2 linked regions of the Halorhodospira halophila SL1 genome follow. The protein of the gene in region 2 interacts with the protein of the main gene of each other region in a pairwise test. Links are inferred from orthologs where the notes say so. Each region holds a gene or a part of one and is shown on either strand. Other genes may lie near its edges. The genes, in order: ftsH and hflK.

What was found.
Region 1: the proteins of hflK (region 2) and ftsH interact in binary tests that used the Escherichia coli proteins (3 or more experiments, as listed by UniProt). The link is inferred for Halorhodospira halophila SL1 from one-to-one orthologs.

The regions. Positions count from the first base shown.
Region 1 is NC_008789.1:1,937,454-1,949,313, forward strand. Bases 5,268-8,247 are described here. They hold ftsH (ATP-dependent zinc metalloprotease FtsH), read right to left. Parts: upstream 7,746-8,247; coding sequence 5,790-7,745; downstream 5,268-5,789. Other genes in these bases: folP (dihydropteroate synthase), read right to left, coding at 5,268-5,790; HHAL_RS08930 (ribosomal RNA large subunit methyltransferase E), read right to left, coding at 7,792-8,247. In the rest of the region: HHAL_RS08880 (NADH-quinone oxidoreductase subunit D), read right to left, coding at 1-296; HHAL_RS08885 (NADH-quinone oxidoreductase subunit C), read right to left, coding at 289-1,029; HHAL_RS08890 (NuoB/complex I 20 kDa subunit family protein), read right to left, coding at 1,039-1,515; HHAL_RS08895 (NADH-quinone oxidoreductase subunit A), read right to left, coding at 1,506-1,862; preprotein translocase subunit SecG, read right to left, coding at 2,305-2,721; tpiA (triose-phosphate isomerase), read right to left, coding at 2,731-3,480; glmM (phosphoglucosamine mutase), read right to left, coding at 3,549-4,916; more of folP, read right to left, coding at 4,930-5,267; more of HHAL_RS08930, read right to left, coding at 8,248-8,430; HHAL_RS08935 (hypothetical protein), read right to left, coding at 8,417-8,647; ribosome assembly RNA-binding protein YhbY, read left to right, coding at 8,701-8,991; HHAL_RS08945 (DUF4149 domain-containing protein), read right to left, coding at 8,996-9,442; transcription elongation factor GreA, read right to left, coding at 9,503-9,979; carB (carbamoyl-phosphate synthase large subunit), read right to left, coding at 9,976-11,860. UniProt on the Escherichia coli protein: Acts as a processive, ATP-dependent zinc metallopeptidase for both cytoplasmic and membrane proteins. Plays a role in the quality control of integral membrane proteins.
Region 2 is NC_008789.1:744,695-750,113, reverse strand. What follows is about bases 1,908-4,719. They hold hflK (FtsH protease activity modulator HflK), read left to right. Parts: upstream 1,908-2,625; coding sequence 2,626-3,813; downstream 3,814-4,719. Other genes in these bases: hflC (protease modulator HflC), read left to right, coding at 3,813-4,719; hflX (ribosome rescue GTPase HflX), read left to right, coding at 1,908-2,540. Also shown: tRNA (adenosine(37)-N6)-dimethylallyltransferase MiaA, read left to right, coding at 1-878; RNA chaperone Hfq, read left to right, coding at 959-1,231; more of hflX, read left to right, coding at 1,260-1,907; more of hflC, read left to right, coding at 4,720-4,721; HHAL_RS03405 (DUF2065 domain-containing protein), read left to right, coding at 4,752-4,937; HHAL_RS03400 (ATP phosphoribosyltransferase regulatory subunit), read left to right, coding at 4,937-5,419.

The sequences.
Region 1 (11,860 bases), 1.2 Mb from region 2 along the record:
GTGCGGATGTACTGCGCCCGCAGCGGCGGCTCGATCCCCAAAAGCTTCTCGATGGCGCGCACGTAGCCGTGCTCGTTGCACATCATCGAGACGTAGTCGAGCCGGTCCATGTAGCCGATGGACTGGTTGTAAGGCTTGGACTCGGCCAGCTTTTCGGTGGCCCGGTGCAGCAAACCGATGTGGGGGTCGGCACGGCGCACCGCCTCCCCCTCCATCTCCAGCACCAAGCGCAACACCCCGTGGGCGGCCGGGTGCTGCGGGCCGAAGTTCAGGGTGTAGCTCTGGAACTCAGCCATCGGCTTGTCCCTCCGTGCCTTCCGCCTTCTGCGGTGCGGCATAGCGGTTGTCTTCACGGATGACCCGCGGCACCAGCACCCGCGGCTCGATCTCCACCGGGCCGTAGACCACACGGCCTTTTTCGGGGTCGTAGCGCGGCTCGACGTTGCCGATCAGCGGGAAGTCCTTACGGAACGGATGACCCACGAAGCCGTAATCGGTCAGGATGCGGCGCAGGTCCGGATGGCCTTCGAAAACAATGCCGTAGAGGTCGAAGGCCTCCCGCTCGGCCCAGTTGGCGCAGGGCCAGATGCCGGTTACCGACGGCAGGACCGGGAGGTCGTCGTCTTCGGCGAAGCAGCGCACGCGTAGACGGTGGTTGTGGGTCAGCGACAGCAGCTGATAGACCGCCGCGAAGCGCCGACCGGTCTGCTCCTCGATCGACTGCACACCGTAGATGCCGGTCAGGCCCAAGCGCCCGAAGCCCGGCTCCGTAACGCCGCGGCTGAAGCCCGTGCCGGTCGCCGACTCGGTGATCCACTCGTCCTGGCCGTAAGCCGCGTAATCAACCCCGGCAACATCGGAAAGCTGCTCGAAGCGCCACTCGGCACCGTCTCGCAGTTCGGTCATGACCGCCAGCAGGTCGGCAGGCCGGACGTCTGCCGTCACCTCGCCGCGCTCGAGCCAGCAATCGGTCAAACGGCCACCGAAATGGCCGCGGAGCTGCTCTAAGAGGCTCTCGGGCTCAGCCATGACTTTCCCTCAACGTGCGATGGTGTTGGTCCGGCGGATCTTGTTCTGCAGCTGCAGAATGCCGTAGTAGAGCGCCTCGGCCGTCGGCGGACAGCCGGGTACGTAGATGTCTACGGGGACGATGCGGTCACAGCCCCGGGTGACCGAGTAGGAGTAGTGGTAGTATCCCCCACCGTTGGCGCACGAGCCCATGGAGATCACCCATTTCGGCTCGGGCATCTGGTCGTAGACCTTACGCAGGGCCGGGGCCATCTTGTTACAGAGTGTGCCCGCCACGATCATTACGTCGGACTGTCGGGGGCTGGGCCGGAAGATCAGGCCATTGCGGTCCATGTCGTATCGACCCGCCGCAGTGTGCATCATCTCGACCGCACAGCAGGCCAGACCGAAGGTCATGGGCCAAAGCGAACCGGTCCGCGCCCAGTTGATCAACTTATCGGCGGAGGTGGTCACGTACCCCCGCTCTAGGATGCCTTCTACTCCCATTCCAGCGCCCCTTTACGCCACTCGTAGAGCAAACCGATCACAAGAAGTCCAACGAACAGGCCCATGGCCAAGATGCCGAACAGGCCTATATCGTCCAACACAACCGCCCAAGGGAAGAGAAAGGCGATCTCGAGATCGAAGAGGATGAACAGAATGGCGACGAGGTAGTAGCGCACATCGAACTTCATGCGCGAGTCCTCAAAGGCCTCGAAGCCGCACTCGTAAGGCGACTGCTTTTCCGGATCTTCACGCCGAGGACCGAGCACGAACCCGGCAGCCAGAGGCAGGACGCCGAAGACGAGCCCGACGACAATGAAGAGCAGAACCGGAAGGTAATTCTCTAGCATCGTTCGCCGCTCCGCTGGTGGCAACACGAGGCCGGCGCAAGCCCCAACCCCCGTGTCGAACATCGCTGGAGTTTACGGAGCGCTCTGTCTCCGTGTCAACTCAGCGCGTTTCGTAACTTGCTGATTATAAAGACGTTATGGTGCCGAGAAACGATCGTGACGGTTGCGGGATATCAATCCCGGCCGCCAGCGTGACCAAGCGTAAGGCTTCGGGATGGGGAGGGATCGCGCAGGGGCGCGGAGGGTAAGGAGAGATAAATGGTGCCGAAGGCCGGACTCGAACCGGCACGGCTTTCGCCACCGCCCCCTCAAGACGGCGTGTCTACCAGTTCCACCACTTCGGCACGTAGACGTTGTTGCGCGGGCGTTTACCCTGCCCTAACGCGGGAAAGATGATAGCAATCCTTATCCCGCGAATCAATCCCGTGATCGCGGAAACCGGCTACTCTTCTCCTTCCCCCTCCCCAGGCGCCTCCGGCCCCACCGGCTCGCCAGGGGCTTCCGGTGCCGGGGCATCCTCGTCAGCCGGCATATCCGGGGCCGCCGGCGCCTCGGGGTCGGTCTCTTCCTCGTCGTCGCTCTCCAGCACGCCCTCGTCATCGCCGATCACCGAGGCACCGCCACCAACCCCCTGGGCGGCAATCACCGCGAGCCCGAGACTGGTGAGGAAGAAGGTTGTCCCCAAGGTCGCAATCAGCTTGGTCATGAAGGTTGCTGCCCCGCGCGAGCCGAATACGGTGCTCGACGCACCGCTGCCGAAGGCGGCTCCCATGTCAGCGCCCTTTCCCTGGTTCAGCAGCACGAGCACCACCAGGGCTACGGCGATGACGATATGGACGGCAAGCAACGCTTCAAACATGGGTCTACCTCAGCCCTCCGCGGCTGCGTTGTAAATCGAAAGGAAACTGTCGGGATCCAGCGATGCGCCACCGATCAGACCCCCGTCGATATCCGGCTGGGCCAGCAGCTCGGCAGCGTTGTCGGCTTTCATGCTGCCCCCGTAGAGGATGGGCAGTTGATCGGCGATCTCGCCGGCGTCGCGCTCCTGGACGCGCTGCCGAATAAAGGCATGAACCGCCTGCGCCTGTTCCGGCGTGGCGGTACGTCCGGTACCAATGGCCCACACGGGCTCGTAGGCGATCACCGCGCCCTGAAAGGTGGCGCCGCCGACGGCGTCCATCACAGCGTCGAGCTGTTCACCGACCACGGACTCGGTGCGCTCAGCGTCGCGCTCGGCCAGGGTCTCACCAACGCACAGGATCGGGGTCAGCCCGGCATTGCGCGCCGCCACGAACTTGCCGGCCACCCGGCCATTGTCCTCGCCATAGAGCGTCCGGCGCTCGGAGTGGCCGACGATCACGTAGCGGCATCCGGCTTCGAGCAACATGCTCGCCGACACCTCACCGGTGTAGGCGCCCGAGTCGTACTCACTCACGTCCTGGGCGCCCAGTGCGACACCGAAGGGCAGCTGTGAAGCCGCCGCGGCCAGCAGCGGGTACGGCGGACAGACGGCCAACTCGGCATCCCCCGCACTGTCGGCAGCACGCTCCGCCACGCGGCGGACCAGATCCTGGTCGCCGTTCATCTTCCAGTTTCCAGCTATGATCTTGCGCCGCATGCCTAGACCCAACCCTGTCTATCGATTCCTGTGAAGCTGACGAAGCCTATCTACACAAACGCCTGAAATCAAATCGGGTCGGTCGCCGCACCCCGAGCGGCGGTCTCCACGGTAACGGCCAGCCAGTCGGCCAGGCGATTCACCTGCCCCTCGTCCGCGCCCTCGACCATCACCCGCAACAGCGGCTCCGTCCCCGACGGGCGCAACAACACCCGCCCATGGTCACCGAGCTGATGCTCGGCCTCTTCGACGGCCTCGGTCACCGCTGGCAGCCTGATGACGTCCGGGCCGCGTGAGACCGGCACGTTGACCAGTCGCTGCGGATAGTAGTGCATCCCGGCCACCAACTCATCCAGCGGCCGCCCGGTGGTGACCATCGCCTCGAGCACCTGAAGCGCAGAGATCAGCCCGTCTCCGGTGGTGGTCCGGTCGAGGCAGATGATGTGCCCCGAAGACTCGCCGCCCAGTGTGCCGCCGACCTGAAGCAACCGCTCGAGGACGTAACGATCGCCCACTCGGGTCCGCTCTAGCACCAGGCCCAGCTCCTGCAGGGCCACCTCCAGACCGAGGTTGGTCATCTGCGTGCCCACCACCGCCCCGCGGACCTGACCTCGGGCCACACGGGCCGTGGCAATGATGTACAGCAAGCCGTCGCCGTCGATCACCCGGCCGTAGCGATCCACCATGATGACTCGGTCGCCGTCGCCGTCGAAGGCCACACCCACATCGGCAGACGCCTCGACGACCCGCTGGCACAGACGTTCCGGGTGCTGCGAGCCGTGATCGACGTTGATATTCAGGCCGTCCGGCTCGTTGCCGATCACCACCACATCCGCGCCGAGCTCGGCAAGCACCGCCGGTGCCGCCTGATAGGTCGCCCCGTGAGCGCAATCGACGACCACCCGCAGACCCCGCAGATCGATCTGCCGCTGGACAGACCCCTTGCAGAACTCGATATACCGGCCCACCGCGTCGTTGATCCGCGTCGCCCGACCGAGCTCCTCGCAGCGGACCATCTGCGGCGGCCCGTCCTGCAGCAGTCGCTCGATGGCCTCTTCGGTGGCGTCGTCGAGCTTGTACCCGTCGGGGCCAAAGAACTTGATGCCGTTATCGTGATGCGGGTTGTGCGAGGCGCTGATCACCACCCCGGCCCGCGCGTGCAGCGTCCGCGTGAGGTAGGCGATGGCGGGGGTCGGCATCGGCCCGAGCATCAGGCTGTGGACGCCGGCGGCGGCGAAGCCGGCCTCGAGCGCGGACTCGAACATGTAGCCGGACAGACGGGTGTCTTTGCCGATGACCACCTTGCGCTGCCCCTCGCCGGCCAGCACGCGCCCCGCCGCCCAGCCCAACCGCAGGACAAAGTCCGGGGTGATCGGGGCTTCCCCCACCCGGCCACGGATACCGTCGGTTCCGAAGTAGCTTCTTTCCTCGGCCAAGACCTTCTTCCTTTCAGCGCGATTCCTGGGCGGTGGCGGCGGCCGCCGCCACCCGCACCGCGTCAGCGGTCGGCCCCACGTCGTGGGCGCGGATGATCCGAGCCCCCTGGAAAACCGCCACGGCCGCCGCGCCGAGACTACCCGCCAGGCGCTCCTCCACCGGACGATCCAGTAGCTTGCCCACCATGGACTTCCGCGACATCCCTACCAGAACCGGCAGCCCCAGCGCCACGATGCGCTCCAGGTGCCTCAGCAGCTGGTAGTTGTGTGCCAGCGTCTTGCCGAAGCCGAACCCCGGATCGAGCACTATCCGCTCACGGGGCAGACCGGCCGCCTCGGCCGCCGCCACCCGCTCGGCAAGGAACTCACCGACTTCCGCGACAACGTCGTGGTAGCTCGGCGACTCCTGCATGGTCTGCGGCTGCCCCTGCATGTGCATCAGGCAGACCGGCACACCGAGCCCAGCGGCCGCCTCCAGGGCACCCGGCTCCTGCAGCGCACGGATATCGTTGATCAGCCCCGCCCCGGCCGCCACCGCAGCGCGGGCCACCGCAGGCTTGTAGGTGTCCACCGAGATCGGGCAGTCGACCTCACGCACCAAGGCCTCAACCACCGGAATGACGCGCTCGAGCTCCTGATCCAGCGGGACCGGAGGCGCCCCCGGCCGGCTCGACTCACCGCCGACGTCGATCAGGTCGGCCCCCTCGGCGACCATCTGTCGGGCATGTGCGCGGGCCCTATCGAGATCGAGATAGCTCCCGCCGTCCGAGAAGGAGTCGGGGGTGATATTGAGCACCCCCATGACCCGCGGCCGATCCAACGTAAGGGGGCGGTCCCCGCAATGGAGAACCGCCCCGCCGACTGCCGCCCCCATCAGTGCTCGCCTACAGGTCCGCCGATGGGCCCCTCGCGGCCGTCTTTACCTTCGGCCTCGGGCTGGTCATCGGCCCCGGCAGTCTCACCCTCGTCGCCCGAGCCACCACCGTGATCCCGATCCTGCCACCCTTTGGGCGGTCGCGGCTCGTCGCCCCGCATGATGTCGTCGATCTGATCGCGGTCGATGGTCTCGTACTTCATCAGCGCATCAGCCATCAGGTGCAGCTTCTCCAGGTTCTCCTGGAGGATCTTCTCAGCCGCAGTGTAGTTGTTGTCGATCACTGCGCGCACTTCTTCGTCGATGGCGTGCTGCGTCTCGTCGGAGACGTCCTTCTGCTGCGCCATGGAGCGGCCGAGGAACACCTCGCCCTCCTCCTCGCCGTAGGCGAGCGGACCGAGCCGCGCCGAAAGCCCCCACTTGGTGACCATGTTGCGGGCAATCTCGGTGGCCCGCTGGATGTCGTTCTGGGCACCGGTAGTGACCCGGTCGTTGCCGAAGATCAGCTCCTCGGCAATCCGCCCACCGAAGAGGCTGGCGATCATGCTGTCCAGGCGCTGCTTGGTGTAGCTGTAGCGATCCTCCTCAGGAAGGAACATGGTCACGCCCAGCGCGCGCCCCCGCGGGATGATCGTCACCTTGTGAACCGGATCGTGCTCCGGGGTGAGCAAGCCGACGATGGCGTGCCCGGCCTCGTGGTAGGCCGTGAGCTTCTTCTCGTCCTCTTTCATCACCATGGACTTGCGCTCGGAGCCCATCATGATCTTGTCCTTGGCCTGCTCGAAGTCCGTCTGATCGACGGCCTCCTTGTTGGCTCGGGCCGCGAACAGCGCTGCCTCATTGACCAGGTTCTGCAGGTCGGCGCCGGAGAAGCCCGGCGTCCCGCGGGCGATGATCTCGGGCCGGACATCGTCCGCCGTCGGTACCTTGCGCATGTGCACGTTGAGGATCTGCTCACGCCCTCGGACATCGGGCAGCGGCACCACCACCTGACGGTCGAAGCGCCCCGGACGCAGCAGCGCCGGGTCGAGGACGTCGGGACGGTTGGTGGCAGCGATGACGATGATCCCTTCACTGCCCTCGAATCCATCCATCTCGACGAGCATCTGGTTCAGCGTCTGCTCGCGCTCATCGTGCCCACCGCCGAGACCGGCCCCACGCTGCCGCCCCACGGCGTCGAGCTCGTCGATGAAGATGATGCACGGGGCCTGCTTCTTCGCCTGCTGGAACATGTCGCGAACCCGCGAGGCGCCGACACCGACGAACATCTCGACGAAGTCCGAACCGGAGATCGAGAAGAACGGCACCCGGGCCTCCCCGGCGATCGCCTTGGCGAGCAGGGTCTTGCCGGTTCCCGGAGGACCCACCATGAGCACGCCCCGCGGGATCGTCCCGCCAAGCTTTTGGAATTTGCTCGGGTCACGCAGGAAGTCCACCAGTTCCTTGACGTCCTCCTTGGCCTCATCGCAACCGGCCACGTCCGAGAAGCTGTGCTTGCTCTGCTCCTCGGTCATCATCTTGGCCTTGCTCTTGCCAAAGGACATCGCCCCGCGGCCACCGCCGCCTCCCTGCATCTGGCGCATGAAGTAGATCCACACGGCGATCAGCAGCAGGAAGGGCGTCCACGAGATGAGGATCTGCATGAGCATGCTGTCGCTTTCAGCCTGCTCGGCATCGATGGTGACGCCGTGCTCAAGCAGTTCGCCGATCAGCGCGCGGTTGTCGACCTCCGGGTTGAAGGTCCGGTACTCGTTGCCGTCGGCGTGCTGGATGGTGATCTCCTCACCCCGGATCAGCACCTCGCGGATGTTCCCCCGCTCGACCTCGTTGAGGAACTCCGAGTAGGGAACCTTCTCGGTCACATCCGCCGATTGTTCCTGGAAGTTGCTGAATACGGACATCAGCACGACGGCGATGATGACCCAAAGGATCAAATTCTTGGCCATGTCGCTCACGGCGTCACCTCAATCTGCCTGAATCCGGCACCTGACAGGCACCTTACTATACCGTCGGACCACGAGCCAGAAGGTAAACCTCCCGACTCCCCGACCTGGAGGCATCCGGCTTACGGGAAAGTACGCGGGAGAAGCGGCGGGTCAGGTCCCCGCGGAACGCGTCGAATCCCTCGCCGTGGAAGACCTTAACTAGAAAGTCGCCATTCTTATGCAGGAATTGACCAGCAAAGTCGGCGGCAAGTTCCGCCAGCCCCATGGCTGCCGGCTGGTCCACTGCGTTGTGACCGGTCAGATTCGGCGCCATATCCGAGAGCACGATATCCACCGGGCGGCCCTCCAGGGCCCTCTCGACGGCGCGTAACCCCTCATCCGTGGAGAAGTCGGCGTGCAGGAACGTGACCCCAGGCAGCGGATCCATCTCCAGCAAGTCGATGGCGACCACCCGCCCGGCCGAGCCGACCTTCGGGGCCACCAGCTGCGACCAGCCGCCGGGCGCCGCCCCCAGGTCGACCACCACCTGCCCGGGCCGAAAGAGCCCGTCACGCTGATCGATGGCCTCCAGCTTGAGCGCCGCCCTGGAGCGCCACCCCTCGGCCCGGGCACGGCGGACAAAGGGGTCGCTCTCGTGCCGGCTCCGCCGAGCCTGCGAGTTGCACCCTCGCCGACGCCGCCTACAAGTTGCCATGCTCACGGCCCTCCGCCAGTCTGCGACGCGCCAGCACGCGCACGCGCAACGCCACCCAACCGCCCCCCAGGCAGGCCGCCGCCAGCACGCCGACGACTTCTTGCCAGGCGGCGATATCCAGTCCCAGTGTCAGAAAGTAGACGGCCACGACCAGCAGGACCACCACCCCCAGCTCGATCTTGGCGTCGCGCAGGGGACCGCCGCTTGCCCGGACCACGCCACGGCGTGGTAGCCTCCCCGATCTATAGTCACCAGGCACCCGACACCTCCATGCAGTTAGACCCGGATCAACTCAAGCAGCTACGCCGGCTCGGCCACGCCCTCAAGCCTGTCGTCCTGACCGGGGCCGCCGGCCTCAGTGAGGGAGTCTTGGAGGAGATCGAGCGGGCCTTGGACGACCACGAGCTGATCAAGGTCAAGCTCGCCGGCGCCAGCAAGGAAGAACGCCAGGCAATGACCACGGAGATCGCAGAGCAGACCGGCGCCGTCGTGGTGCAGACCATCGGGCGCATCGTGCTCCTCTACCAGGAAAACCCCGAGAAGAGCCAAGTCCTGATCTAGCCGCTCAGCGGCCGGCATCCTCGCTGCTCGGTGTCTCTTCGCCTTCTTCCGGTTGCCGCGGCTCGATTCCGCCGGCGACCAGGACCAGTGCCATGGCGCTAGCGACCATGTAAAGGCTCTCGGCGGCGCGCAGGGCCGAGAGGTACCCGACCTCGCCGGCCTGCTCGGTCAACGCCGCCATTGGCGGCCGGACCCAGAACTCCCCCACGGCCACCACCACGGTCAGCAGCACCAGCAGCCAAAGGCGCCAGTGTGCGGCCAGCGGACGAATCCGGTGGCGCAGCTGAGTCGCGATCAGCAGCGCAGCACAGACCAGCACCACCCAGACCGCCGTCCCGGTGACCTCGCCAACCAATGCCGCCGCCTGCGCGGTGTCTTCCAGGGTGCGGAACAGCAGCGGAGAGACGATGTAGCCACCGCTCCACAGCGCGCCGGCCAGCACCGTCAACATTACCCGCTCTGCGGCGCGGATCAGCACCGCACCTCCACAGCCAGCCCGCACCGTCCGGGACTATTCATACCGAACCTCGACGATCTCGTAGGTCCGCTCTCCGCCCGGGGCCTGAACCACAGCCTCGTCACCCTCCTCCTTGCCGATCAGGGCGCGGGCGATGGGCGAATTGACCGAGATCAGGTGTTGCTTGATGTCCGCCTCGTCCTCGCCAACGATCTGATAGGTGACCGTCTCTTCAGTGTCCGTGTCTTCAAGCGCCACAGTGGCGCCGAAGACAATCTTCGGCGCCGCCTGGACCGCAGCCGGATCGATGATCTGGGCATTGGACAGCTTGCCCTCGATCTCCTGGATTCGGCCCTCGATAAAGCTCTGTTGCTCGCGCGCGGCGTGGTACTCGGCGTTCTCCTTCAGATCGCCGTGCTCACGCGCCTCGGCAATGGCCTGAATAACCCGCGGCCGGTCTTCGTGCTTGAGCCGGTGAAGCTCTTCACGCAGCTTCTCTGCACCACGAATCGTCAACGGTATCTTGCTCATCCCGTCATCTCCCTGTGCAGGGCATCGAGGGGGCGGGCCTCCCAGTCCTTCATGTGATCCAGCGCCAGGCACGTCGCCCGAGCGCCCGCGATGGTCGTCGTGTAACAGACCTTGCGCTGCAGCGCCTCGCGGCGGATCGAGTAGGAGTCGGCGATGGCCTGCCGCCCCTCGGTGGTGTTCACGATCAGGTCGATCTCGTCGTTCTTGATGGCGTCCACGACATGCGGCCGTCCCTCAATGACCTTGTTGATCCGGCGCACCTCCAGGCCCGCCTCTTCGAGGGCGGCCGCTGTGCCATGGGTGGCGATCAAGCGGAAACCGCGTCGGACCAAGTCCCGCGCCACCTCCACCGCTGCCTCCTTGTCCACTTCACGCACGCTGACAAAGGCACAGCCGCCCCGCGGCAGGGTCACCCCCGCAGCCAGCTGCGCCTTGGCGTAGGCCTCTCCGAAACAGGCGCCAATACCCATCACCTCTCCGGTAGATTTCATCTCCGGACCCAGGATGGGATCGACACCGGGGAATTTGAGGAACGGGAAGACCGCCTCTTTGACCGAATAGTAGTTGGGAATGACTTCGCTCACCACCCCCTGCTCGGCCAGCGTCCGGCCGGCCATGCACCGCGCAGCCACCTTGGCCAGGGGCACACCGCAGGCCTTGGAGACGTACGGCACCGTCCGCGAGGCACGCGGATTGACCTCGAGGAGGAAGATGCGCTGCCCCTGGATGGCGAACTGCACGTTCATCAGTCCGACCACACCGAGCTCCCGGGCCAGCAGCCGCACCTGCTCGCGAATCCGGTCCTGCACATCCTGCCCCAGGGTGTAGGGCGGGATGGAGCAGGCGGAGTCCCCGGAGTGGACGCCGGCCTGCTCGATGTGCTGCATGATCCCGCCGATGACCACCTGGTCGCCGTCGCTGACGGCGTCCACATCCACCTCCACGGCGTCGTCGAGGAAGCGGTCAAGCAGGACGGGCGAGTTGTGCGAGACCCGCACCGCCTCATTCATGTACTGGCGCAGCTCGCTCTCCTCGTAGACGATCTCCATCGCCCGCCCGCCGAGCACGTACGAAGGGCGCACCACCAGCGGGTAACCGATCTCGGCAGCCAGCTGAAGCGCCTCGGTCTCGGTCCGGGCGGTGCGGTTCGGCGGCTGCATCAGGTCGATCCGTCCGATGAGCTCCTGGAACCGCTCCCGGTCTTCGGCCAGGTCGATGGAGTCCGGGCTGGTGCCGATGATCGGTGTCCCGGCAGCCTCCAGCTCGCGGGCAAGCTTCAGCGGCGTCTGCCCACCGTACTGGACGACCACCCCATCCGGCTGCTCGGTCTCCACCACCTCGAGCACGTCCTCCAGGGTCAGCGGCTCGAAGTACAGCCGATCCGAAGTGTCGTAGTCCGTCGAGACCGTCTCGGGGTTGCAGTTGACCATGATGGTCTCGTAGCCGTCCTCGCGCAGCGACAGCGATGCGTGGACACAGCAGTAGTCGAACTCGATCCCCTGGCCGATGCGATTCGGGCCGCCACCAAGGACCATGATCTTCTTGCGCCCGGTGGGCTCGGCCTCGCACTCCTCCTCGTAGGTCGAGTAGAGGTACGCCGTGGCGGTGGGGAACTCGGCGGCGCAGGAGTCCACCCGCTTGAACACCGGCCGCACGCCGAGCTCACGGCGACGCTGCCGCACCTGCGCCTCGGTAACGCCCCACAGGCTGGCCAACCGGGCATCGGAGAAACCGCGGCGCTTGAGCCGCAGTAAGGCACCGGCATCACAATCGTCCAGCGCGCTCGCGGCGACCTGCCCCTCCACGGCGATCAGTTCCTCGATCTGCGCCAGGAACCACGGATCGATGGCCGTCATCCCGTGGACCTCGTCCAGGGTAAAG
Region 2 (5,419 bases):
TGGCCCTGTCCCTGGCCGAGCGGCTGGGCGGTGAGATCGTCAGCGTCGACTCGGCGCAGATCTATCGCGGCCTGGATATCGGCACCGCCAAGCCGTCCCCGGCGGTGCGTGCCCGCTGTCCCCACCACCTGATCGATATCCGCGATCCGGCCGAGCGCTACTCAGCAGCCGAGTTTGCCCGGGACGCCCAGGCGGCCATCGCCGCCATCCGCAGCCGGGGGCGGCTGCCGGTGCTCGTCGGTGGCACCGGGCTCTACTTCCAGGCGCTGCAGCACGGCCTCTCGCCGATGCCGGCGGCGGACGCGCAGGTCCGTGCCGAGTTGGAGGCGGAGGAGGCGGCCTACGGCGTTCAGGCGCTGCACCGCCGGCTGCAGGCGGTGGACCCGGAGAGTGCTGCGCGGCTGCATCCCAACGACAGTCAGCGCATTCAGCGGGCGCTGGAGGTGCACCGGCTGACCGGGCGGCCACTGAGCCAGGTCCAGCGTGAGCCCGGGCAGCCGGGACTGACCGAGATGCCGTTGAAGATCATCCTCGAGCCGCCGGAGCGTGCCTGGCTGCACCGGCGTATCGAGGCGCGCTTTCGGGCCATGCTGGCCGCCGGCCTGGTGGGCGAGGTGGTGGCGCTGCACCGCCGAGGCGATCTCAGCGAGGAACTCCCGGCGGTGCGAGCGGTCGGATACAGACAGATCTGGCACTACCTCGAAGGCGCCTGCGATTACCGCACCATGATCCGTCGCGGCCTGCGCGCCACGCGGCAGTACGCCAAGCGGCAGATCACCTGGCTGCGCGGGCAGACCGACGGGGTCCGGTTCACGGCGGACGACCGGCTGGAGGCGCAGGTTCACAGTTACGTCACCGGGGCCCTCGGGGGCGTGTGATACACTCGTAGGCGTCGAGTAGCGCCCCTCCGGCGGGGTTCGCGGGTCCATAACAACAACAATCTTGGGGGCGATGCGCCATGGCGAAGGGGCAGTCACTGCAGGAACCCTTTCTCAATACGTTGCGCAAAGAGAAGGTCCCGGTCTCGATCTACCTGGTCAACGGCATCAAGCTCCAGGGACAGATCGAATCCTTCGACCAGTTCGTGGTGCTGCTGCGCAACAACGTGAACCAGATGGTGTACAAGCACGCCATCTCGACCATCGTCCCGGCACGGCGCGTGCGCCTGCCGCAGCAGGGCGAAGAGGCATCCGCCGAATCGATTGTCGGCGAGGAGGAGAGCAATAACTGAACAGCGCATCGGTAGCGGTCCGGCGGACCTGTTCGCCCGGCCATCCGGCGGTGAGCGGGCCGTGGTTCTGCATGTCCGGCTTCCCGGCGACGCCCTCGACGCCGCGGAAGAGTTTGAGGCGCTGGGTGACTCGGCCGGGGCCGAGGTGGTGGGCCGCTTCCGGCATCGTCGCGACACCCCGGACCCGCGCACCTTCATCGGCCGCGGCAAGGTGGCCGAACTGGCCGATTGGGTGCGCGAGCTGGAGGCTGCCCTGGTGCTGGTGGATCAGCCCCTGTCCGCCGCTCAGGAGCGCAACCTGGAGACCGACCTGGGCTGCCGGGTCCTCGACCGCACCGGTCTGATCTTGGATATCTTCGCCCAGCGGGCGCGGACCTTCGAAGGCCGGCTCCAGGTGGAACTGGCCCAGCTCAAGCACGTTGCCAGCCGCCTGGTGCGTGGCTGGTCCCACCTGGAGCGGCAGAAGGGCGGCATCGGTCTGCGCGGCCCGGGCGAGAAGCAGCTGGAGATGGACCGCCGGCTGATCGGCGGACGCATCCAGCAGATTGAGCGGCGCCTGGCCAAGGTGCGCCGCACGCGCGAACAGGGCCGCAAGGCGCGGCGCAAGCGCGAGCTGCCCGTGGTCTCGCTGGTCGGCTACACCAACGCCGGCAAGTCCACGTTGTTCAACCACGTCACCGGCTCGCAGCGCCGGGCCGAGGATCGGCTGTTCGCCACCCTCGACCCGTCCTGGCGCCGCGTGGATCTGGCCCGCGGCTCAGCGGCGGTGGTCTCGGATACCGTGGGCTTCATCAGCCGGTTGCCCCACGACCTCGTGGCCGCCTTTCGTTCCACCCTCGAAGAGGTGACCGACGCCGATCTGCTCCTGCACGTCATCGATGCCGGGGCCGAGGAGCGTGAGCACCAGATCGAGCAGGTGGAGGCGGTCCTCGCCGAACTCGGCGCTGACGCAGTGCCCACCCTGCGCGTCTACAACAAGGTGGATACCTGCGCCCTTGCGCCGGGACGGATCGAGGATGACGAGGGCCTGGTGACCGGCGTCCGGATCTCCGCGGCGACCGGCGAAGGGGTCGAGACCCTGCTGGAGGCCGTGGCCGAGCGACTCGGCCCGGAGCGCATCCGTCGCCGAGTGCACCTGCGGCCGGACCAGGGGCGCTTGCGCGCCCAGCTGTTCCGGCTGGGGTGTGTCATCGAAGAGCACTGCGCCGAGGATGGCCAGCTTGCCCTGGAGGTGGAGCTCCCCGTACACGAGCTGGAACGGCTCCATGTACGCGAGGGGCTCCCGCGTGGAGAGGTTGTCCCGGCCTGACTTCGGTTGCGGTTGGCGGGGCAGCTCCCTAGAATCGGACCGTTCGATCGACGGCAGATCGTCTTAGTCACATACGGAGTCCTGAATGGCGTGGAATGAGCCCGGCGGCGGCAGCCGCGACCCCTGGGGCGGTGGCCCCAAAGGAGGCGGCAGTGGGGGGCCGCCCGATCTGGATGAGGTCTTCCGTAAGCTGCGTGCGCAGGTGCAGGGCCTGTTCGGTGGGCGCATGCCCAGTGGGCCCTCCCGCGGCCCCGGGGCGACCGGCATCAGCCTCTTGGCCCTGGGTGCCTTCGTGGTCTGGATGCTCTCCGGGATCTACATCGTCGACCAGGGCTGGCGCGGGGTGGAGCTGACCTTCGGTCGCCACTCGGATACCACGGAGCCCGGGCCGCACTGGCACTGGCCGCGGCCCATCGGCCAGGTCGAGCGGGTCAACGTCGAGCAGCGGCGCATCGCCGAGGTCGGCTACGAGTCGATGCAGAATCGTGCCCGGCCGGTTTCTGCCGAGGCGTTGATGATTACCCGCGACGAGAACATCGTCGATGTGCGGATCGCGGCGCAGTACGAGGTCAGCGATCCGTTCCTCTACCTGTTCAACTTCCGCATGCCGGAGCAGACCCTCAAGCAGGTCACCGAGAGCGCGGTGCGCGAGATCATCGGCAAGCGCGAGCTTCAGTACGTGCTGACCGAGGGGCGGACCGAGGTGGCCCAGGAAACCGGACGGCTGCTCCAGGAAGTGATGGATGACTACCGCACGGGTCTGTCGGTGGTGCAGGTGGCGGTCCAGGATATCCAGCCCCCGGAGCCGGTACAGCCGGCCTTCGAGGATGCCATCCGCGCCCGCGAGGACGAGCAGCGCACCATCAACCGGGCCCAGGCCTACGCCAACGAGTTGATCCCGCGGGCCCAGGGCCAGGCGGCGCGCATTCTCGAGGAAGCAGACGGTTACCGCGAGCAGGTCATCGCCCAGGCCGAGGGTGACGCCGCCCGCTTCGAGGCGCTGGTGCCGCAGTACCGGGCCGACCCGCAGCTGATGCGTCAGCGCATCTACCTGGAGACTATGGAGGAGATCCTGGGCCGGGTGCCCAAGGTGATGCTCGACTCGGAGTCCAGCCAGTCGCTGATGTACCTGCCGCTCGACAAGCTCATGGATCGTCGGGGGAGCACCACGGCGCTCTCTGGCGAGACCAATATCGATGTACCGCAGGAACGGGACGCCATCTCGCCGACCCAGCGAGCACGAGAGGCGCTCCGTGATAGGGGGACGCGCTGATGCGAATCCTGAAGAACGTCGTGTTGCCCCTGCTGGTGGTGGCCGCGATTCTCGGCTACTTCTCGGTGTTCACCGTCTCCGAAAAGGAGGTGGCACTGAAGTTCCGGCTCGGTGAGATCATTAAGGCGGATTTCGATCCGGGGCTGCACTTCAAGACGCCGTTCGTCAACAACGTCCGCAAGTTCGACGCTCGGGTGCAGAACCTGGACGAGGAGCCGGAGCGTTTCCTGACGGTCGAGCAGAAGAACCTCATCGTCGACTCCTTCGTAAAGTGGCGGGTGGACGACGCCGAGCGTTACTACACCACGGTCCGCGGTGAGCCGGAGCGGGCTAACCAGCGTCTGCGCGAGATCATCCGCGACGCCCTGCGCGCCGAGTTCGGTAAGCGTACGGTGCAGGACATCATCTCCGGTGAGCGCGTGCAGATCATGGACATCCTGCGGGTGACCACCGCCGAGGCGGCGCAGAGCCTGGGCCTGGAGGTGCTCGATGTGCGCCTCAAGCGCATCGATCTGCCCGAAGACGTCACCGACTCCATCTTCGATCGCATGGTGGCGGATCGTGAGCGGGTCGCCCGCGAGATCCGTGCCCGCGGTGAGGAGGCCGGTGAGCGCATCCGCGCCGATGCCGACCGTCAGCGCACGGTCCTCCTCGCCGAGGCGTACCGGGACGGTGAGTCCCTGCGTGGTGAGGGTGATGCCACGGCGGCGGAGATCTACGCCAGCGCCTACGGGCAGGAGTCGGACTTCTTCGCCTTCCAGCGCAGCCTGAGGGCCTACCGCGAGTCCTTCCAGGGTGACGACGACCTGTTCGTCCTGTCGCCGGATTCGCAGTTCTTCCGCTTCTTCGACGGCGGTGAGCAGCTGCCGGGGCTCAACGGCGAGGTCGGTTCCCCCGATCAGGACTAACCGACAGAGGGGGGGGGGATCCTCGTGGAGATGGGTGACCTGCTCACCGCGATCGCCCTCCTGCTGGTGATCGAGGGTGTACTACCTGCAGCGAACCCCGGCGCTCTGCGCCGGGTTTTCCTGCAGGCCGCCGAGATGGATGATCGAAGCCTGCGGACCGTCGGTCTCCTGTCCATGGGGATCGGCGTTCTGCTGCTCTATTGGGTGCGAGGTTAATGGATCGCAAGGCACGGTGGATGCTGCCCGACGGCGTCGACGAGTTGTTGCCGCCGGAGGCTGCACAGGCCGAGGCGTTGCGCCGTCGGCTGCTGGATCTGTTCGATTCCTGGGGGTATGAGCTGATCATGCCCCCTTTCATTGAGTATCTGGAGGCTCTGCTGACCGGCACCGGCCGGGATCTGGATGTGCAGACCTTCAAGGTCACCGATCAGCTCTCCGGGCGGACCCTGGGGGTGCGCCCGGACATCACCCCGCAGGCGGCGCGCGTCGACGCCCATCAGCTGCGTCGCAAGGGCATTACCCGGTTGTGTTACATCGGCAGCACGCTGCAGGCCCGGGCCGAGGGGCCGGCCGGCAGCCGCAACGCCGTGCAGCTGGGCGCGGAACTCTACGGCCACGCCGGGGTGGAGAGTGATCTCGAGGTCATCTCGCTGATGCTCGCCACCCTGCGTGCCGCCGGGGTGGAGCGGCTGCACCTG